2 linked regions of the Synechococcus elongatus PCC 6301 genome follow. Each later gene encodes a partner of the first gene's protein in a complex. Links are inferred from orthologs where the notes say so. Each region holds a gene or a part of one and is shown in the gene's direction. Other genes may lie near its edges. The genes, in order: pabB and SYC_RS05915.

Evidence for each region.
Region 2: the proteins of pabB (region 1) and SYC_RS05915 are in contact, whole or in part, in a solved structure (PDB 8RP0), measured with the Escherichia coli proteins. The link is inferred for Synechococcus elongatus PCC 6301 from one-to-one orthologs.

Annotation. Positions count from the first base shown.
Region 1 is NC_006576.1:253,775-257,091, reverse strand. The notes cover bases 273-3,272. They hold pabB (aminodeoxychorismate synthase component I), read left to right. Parts: upstream 273-1,073; coding sequence 1,074-2,471; downstream 2,472-3,272. Other genes in these bases: SYC_RS01135 (aminotransferase class IV), read left to right, coding at 2,468-3,262; queC (7-cyano-7-deazaguanine synthase QueC), read left to right, coding at 382-1,077; SYC_RS01150 (7-carboxy-7-deazaguanine synthase QueE), read left to right, coding at 273-382. In the rest of the region: more of SYC_RS01150, read left to right, coding at 1-272. UniProt on the Escherichia coli protein: Part of a heterodimeric complex that catalyzes the two-step biosynthesis of 4-amino-4-deoxychorismate (ADC), a precursor of p-aminobenzoate (PABA) and tetrahydrofolate.
Region 2 is NC_006576.1:1,224,407-1,227,674, forward strand. The notes cover bases 143-3,093. They hold SYC_RS05915 (anthranilate synthase component II), read left to right. Parts: upstream 143-1,292; coding sequence 1,293-1,895; downstream 1,896-3,093. Other genes in these bases: SYC_RS05910 (diacylglycerol kinase family protein), read left to right, coding at 782-1,228; SYC_RS05920 (MBL fold metallo-hydrolase), read left to right, coding at 1,929-2,681; SYC_RS05925 (DUF4079 domain-containing protein), read right to left, coding at 3,026-3,093. Outside these bases: more of SYC_RS05925, read right to left, coding at 3,094-3,268. UniProt on the Escherichia coli protein: Part of a heterodimeric complex that catalyzes the two-step biosynthesis of 4-amino-4-deoxychorismate (ADC), a precursor of p-aminobenzoate (PABA) and tetrahydrofolate.

The DNA of each region.
Region 1 (3,317 bases):
CACCGGCGGGGAACCGCTGTTGCATGATCTGACAGAGCTGACGAATGCTCTGCGATCGCAGGGTCTACGTTGCCACTTGGAAACTTCTGGCAGTGCTTCTCCCAGTGGCTCTTTCGACTGGGTGACACTCTCGCCCAAGCCTTTCAAAGCGGTGGTGGCGGCGAATTACAACTGGGCGAATGAACTGAAAGTCGTGATTCAGACAGATGCCGACTTCGATTTTGCTGAGCAAGAGGCGATCGCGGTGCCGGAGACGACCCTGAAACTCCTGCAGCCCGAGTGGAATAGCCCCGAAAGTTGCGATCGCGTCGTCAATTACGTGCGGCAACATCCCCGCTGGCGCGTCAGTTTGCAGACGCACAAGTTTCTAGGAGTGCGCTGATGGCCAAGGCTGTAGTGTTGCTGTCCGGTGGGCTAGATTCTGCCACCGCTGCGGCTCAGGCGATCGCTGATGGCTATGAAGCGATCGCCCTCTCGTTTCGCTATGGTCAGCGCCATGTGCGGGAATTGGAAGCGGCGCGATCGGTGGCGGCTGCTCTAGGGATCAATCAGCACTTTTTTGTCGATGTCAACATTGCCCAGTGGGGCGGCTCTTCCCTGACGGATGCGGCGGAACCCCTGCCAGGGTCCGGGGTCGTCGCCGGTGAGATTCCGTCAACCTACGTGCCGGGGCGCAATACGGTCTTCATTGCCTTAGCACTCTCGCTCGCAGAAGCGCAGCAGGCCAGCGCTATCTATCTCGGCATCAATGCGGTGGATTACAGTGGCTATCCCGACTGTCGTCCCGACTATTTGGCTGCTTTTCAGCAACTGGCGAGTCTCTCCTCCAAAGTGGGCGTCGAAGGTCAAGCCCCGCAACTGGTTGCGCCGTTGATTCACGATCACAAAGTCGATATCGTGCGGCGGGCCGTGGTGCTGGGCGTGCCGATTCCAGCCACTTGGTCTTGCTACGCCGGTGGTGCAGAAGCCTGTGGCCGTTGTGATTCCTGCCGGATTCGCGATCGCGCCTTGATTGAAGCCGGCTATCCCGAATGGGCTACCGCGATCGGGCGATCGCTCGTTAGCCTCCAACCATGACCGCGATCGCCCGTCGAGTCGTGCAACCCTTGGTGCGGGAAATTGCTTGGTGCGATCCGCAGCAGGCCTTTGCGCCCTTCGCTCAAGATCCCCATGCAGTCCTGCTCGATCTGGGGGAGCCAGCAACGCCCGAAAGCCGTTACGCCTACCTCTGTCTGTCGCCCTATGCCACCCAGCGAGGCGATCGCTTGGTAACTGAGGCTGATCCTTTCCAGGCTTTGGCAACGTCACTGGCCACAGTAGATTGGCAGACGAATTCTGACTCTGACCTGCCTCCATTTCAGAGCGGTATCTGCGGATTTCTGTCCTATGAATGTGGGGCTTGGCTGGAGCGGCTCCCGACACCGAAACCGGTTGAACCTCGACTGCCGCTCTGGTCGTTGAGCCTCTATGACTTGGTGGTTGCCTGCGATCGCCAGCAACGGCGCACCTGGATTTTCTCCTCGGGATTGCCGCTGCAGGATCCGCGCGATCGCCAGCAACGGGCGGAACAACGACTGCAATGGGTCTGCGATCGCCTGCAGTCAGCTCTACCTTCACAGTCTCCTGATTGGCAGCCTCAGGCTGATTGGCAAGCCCTGCAAACTGAAGCTGACTTTTGTCAGGCTGTGGATCAGGTCAAATGCCACATTCGCGCTGGCGATATTTTTCAGGCCAACTTAACCACGGCTTTTCGCGCCAGTCAGCCAAAGGATCTGAGCCCTTGGCAACTCTATCGACGGCTCTATCAGCTCAGCCCCGAACCTTTTTCGGCCTACTTCGCAGGGGGCGATTTTCAGTTGCTCTCGGTGTCGCCGGAGCGTTTTCTGCGCCTCGACCGCGATGGCTGGGTAGAAACGCGCCCGATTAAGGGAACTCGTCCTCGTAGTGCCGATCCGGCTCACGATCGCCAGTTAGCGACGGAGTTGCAGGCCAGTGAGAAGGATCGGGCAGAAAACGTAATGATCGTCGACCTCCTGCGCAACGACTTGGGTCGCGTTCGTCGTCCCCGCTCGATTCAGGTGCCCCAACTCTGCCAATTGGAAAGCTACGAGCACGTCCATCACCTCACCTCGCAGGTGATTGGTCAACTGCGATCGGGCTTGACGGCGGTGGATTTACTGCGGGCAACGTTCCCGGGCGGATCGATTACGGGAGCGCCTAAAATCCGCTCGATGGAAATTATTCACGAGCTTGAACCGATTCCCCGCCAAGCCTACTGTGGCAGTCTCTTTTGGCTGGGCTTTGACGGCAGCTTAGATGCCAGCATTTTGATTCGGACGCTGCAAATCAGCCAAGGCCAAGTCCTTGCTCAAGCCGGTTGCGGCATCGTCGCTGACTCCGATCCGCTAGACGAATGCGCTGAGATGCAGGTCAAGGTGCAACCCCTGTTGCGATCGCTCCAGCCCTCATGATTGGCTACTGCAACGGTCAGTGGATCCCAACGGAAGATCTGACGATCGCCGTCACCGATCGCGGATTTAGCTTGGGGGATGGCTTGTTTGAAACCTTGCTGGTCTGGCAGGGGAAGGTTCGTCTGGCTGAGCAACATTGGCAGCGCCTGACAAGTAGTGCCCAGCAGTTGCGGATTCCGCTGCCGCCGAATGCAAACATTGACCTGTTGCAAGCAACGGTTGATCACAACGAGCTCGAAACGGGAGCGCTTCGAGTGACTCTGACCCGTGGCTGTGGGCAGCGCGGCCTACAATCGCCGGAACCGCTGCAGCCGCTGCTGGTGATTGTACCGAGCTTGAGTCAGCCTCAATTTCAGCCGTTGCGCTTGATTACGGCTCAAACTGTGCGTCGGTGTCCTGAATCGATTCTGTCGCGCTTCAAAACGCTGAGCTACCTAGAAAATGTCTTGGCACGACAGGAGGCGGAACAGCGGCAAGCCGATGAAGCGCTGTTGTTGACCCCGAGCGATCGCCTCAGCGAAGCAGCAGCAGCCAATATCTTCTTCCGCCTCAACGATGATTGGTGGACTCCACCTCTCAGTGACGGAGCCCTGCCTGGGATTGTGCGCCAGCGCTTGCTCGCAACCGGCTGGGCAAAGGAAACCTCAATCGCTTGGTCACAACGGAATCAGGTTGAAGCAATCGCCCTCAGCAATAGCCTCAGTTTTCGCCCCGTTAGTCACTGGGATGGTCGGGCGCTCTGGACTGATTTAGAGGACTGGCGATCGCGCTTTGAGGCATTGCAGCTCTGATATCAAATCTTTCGAATTAATTAAGGTGTTTCTGGCTGTACTGATTGGCGTTGAT
Region 2 (3,268 bases), 970 kb from region 1 along the record:
ACACGAGGGTAGAGCAACTCTTGCAGGGCACAATCGCCTAAGCCTCAGCTAAAAGCACAAATAAATTGATGACTGTCGAGAACAGTAGCAATCATAGGTTTCAGATTATATCCTGATTTCACAAACTCCTTTTGACTCGAACAAGAGCCTGAGCAGTTGCCGATCTCAACAGACATTTAGGTGCCTGATAGCCATCAATTTTCCTAGCCAAAAAATTGTAATTTTCGTGGCAGTGAGTGTCTAATACAATATCGGCAATCAGCATTGAATACCCACTAGAAATCACTATCAAGATGCCATTTCTGAGACAGCCTGTGATGAATATCTTTCATAGCCTTTTCCCTAGGTGAAATCCGTCTCAGGCTGGGACTTTCAAGACTGGATTTTCTAGAGATTAGCTAATGCAAAATAGCTCATGCCTGCCAAGATTAAATAGAGAGATCCAGCGGTAGGGGCTACAAATCGTTGAATTCAATAGACTGAACAGCTCTTTGCTTTCAATTGCCGATTAGCGATCGCTGCCATAGCCAAATGGGATTGAGCTGCTGAATTAGGAGTGCCCCTGTTACCTAGAGCATCCCTCACAAGATTTGGGAAAACGAGGCAGGAGAGCCAGTTTCCCTGCTTGCCAAGATAGGGTTTATTCAAGTTCTGGATGTTCTCTTGACCTAGCTGCGGGGCAGGCTGATTGAATGCCAACCGAGGCGATCGAGCCATCACCTCTGGGGACAATCGCGGGAGAATGTCACACTGTGCACAATGGCTGTCTAGGGAGGCCTACATGCCCGACACTCAACTGCCTCCGAGTCGTCTGGAGGCCAATCTAGCTCGAAGCCGCGGCTATGCTTGGCGGATTGCGCCAAACCTCTTCAGTAGCTTCCGCTATGCCGGCATGGGCGTGAGCTACGCGTTCCAAACCCAGCGCAACTTTCGGATCCATGTAGTCCTTGGCGCGATCGCCGTTGGGTTAGCGTTCGGTTTGGGGCTCAGCGCCACCGATCGCGCGATCGTGACCCTCACAGTGGCTGCCGTGCTGGTGATGGAACTACTCAACACAGCCTTGGAATCCGTTGTCGATCTCACAGTCGAGCAGAGATATCACGAACTGGCTCGCATCGCTAAAGATTGTTCTGCTGGTGCGGTCCTAATCGCCGCGATCGCCGCTGTCCTCGTGGCCGCAACCTTGCTCCTGCCGCCGCTCTGGCTTCGTCTCAGCCTCTTGTGGTGAGCACTCACCGGAATGGAGCCGCAGATCGTACGCTGGAAAGGACTGTTATTCCCGGATCGTCGCTGTGCTGCTCGTCATCGATAACTACGACAGCTTCACCTACAACCTCGTCCAATATTTGGGCGAACTGGCCAGCGACTATGCGATCGCCCAAGAAATTGTGGTGCATCGCAACGATCAAATTGATCTGGCCGGAATTGCAGCACTCAAACCAGATGCGATCGTGATTTCGCCTGGCCCGGGCCGTCCTGAGGATGCAGGCATTTCCATGGCCGCGATCGCTGAATTTGGTCCAACCACACCGATTCTGGGCGTTTGTCTGGGTCATCAAAGTATTGGGCAGGTCTACGGCGGTCAGATTGTTTCTGCGCCAGAGCTGATGCATGGCAAAACCTCACCCGTGCTGCATCACGATGTCGGCGTTTTTCAGGGGCTCGACAATCCAATCACGGCAACTCGCTATCACAGCTTGGTGATCGATCGCGATAGCTGTCCAGCAGACCTCGAAGTAACCGCTTGGGTGGAAGACGGCACCATCATGGGGGTTCGGCACCGTCAATATCCTCATGTGGAAGGCGTCCAGTTTCACCCAGAAAGCGTGCTCACCCAATCTGGCAAGCGGATGTTGGCAAACTTTTTAGCCAAAGTGCCGTCTCCTGAATGCTAGGCTCTTAGCCGTGTCTGTGGCGGGTGTGAATTCGTGAAGCGTCGTCAGTTTTTGCAAGCAGCGGGCTGGGGAAGTTTGGGGGCGATCGCCACAACTTTGCCCCGAATTGCTGAGGCCCAAGCTAGTTCCCTGCAAATTCAATCCTTTGGCCACAGTTGCTTCCGCTTCACGGGTGGCGGCCTGCCCGCGATCGTTGTCAATCCCTTTAAGCCAGGTGGCTGCACCGCAGGTTTACCGCTGCCTCGGCAGTCAGCAGGCGTTGTGCTAATCAGTAGTCGTTTGCTGGATGAAGGCTACGCCGAAGCCATTACAGGTAATCCTCGCATTCTCTTTGAAGCGGGCGTCTATCGGCTGGGTTCGTTGCAGATTCAAGGGGTGAAATTGCCCCACGATCGCCTCGGGGGTCGCCGCTTTGGCAATAACGTCGCTTGGGGCTGGTCTCAAGCGGGATTATCAATCCTGCATCTAGGCGGTGCGGCTGCCCCGATCACCATCGAGAACCAAATCCTGTTGGGTAGTCCTGACGTACTGTTGATCCCTGTCGGCGGTAGCCCCAAGAGCTACAACCCAGAAGAGGCTAAAGCCACGATCGAGTTGCTCAAACCTCGATTGATTATTCCGACCCAATACCGCACCAGTGCAGCGAATAAGGACAGCTGCGAGTTGGGGCCGCTACAACCATTCCTCGAACTGATGCAGGGCACACCCGTTCAACGTCCGGGCAGTACTGTCACGCTACAGAAGGCCAGCATCCCGAAAACCGGCTCGCGAATCATTGTGCTGTAGCCAGCAGTCCGCAAGCAGATTAGGACAATCTAGTTCTGGGCTGGTGTAGAGTCAACAGCCTCTATCCGTGGGGGTGATTGCGCCCCCCATACATCCACCGGGAGACTCGACACCCCCAGTTCCTTTCAACAAGATTGCAGTTGAGACTTGCAGCAGCGATCGCTACCGGTAAAACTAGCTGGTCCTGACCATGGGTTAGAGGTTAATCGGCTCAGGCAACAACGTCCTAACATATTTGCCCTATGCAAGCAGATTAAGCCCCACAGCCAGCAAAAAGCAGTCCAACCCAACGGAAGGACTGCTTAAAAGCGACCTGATTGAATTGCGATCGCGGCGATTCGGCTCTAGTGGCGAGCGATGATGCGCTGCACAATATCCATTCCCGTGACAGCCTGCCAAGCAAACAGGCCAACAATCACGGTGTTGAGGGCGATGTGGGTGCCCCGCGCTAGCTCATTACCTTTTTGCATGAATGGGGACAGCGCTGCGGAAATAGCGATCAAACCGGCCATGCCCAAACCGGCCAGTAAGTGAGGGCCAACAAACAACTTGCCGTTATTGATGTAGGTGACAGCCATGCCGCCCAC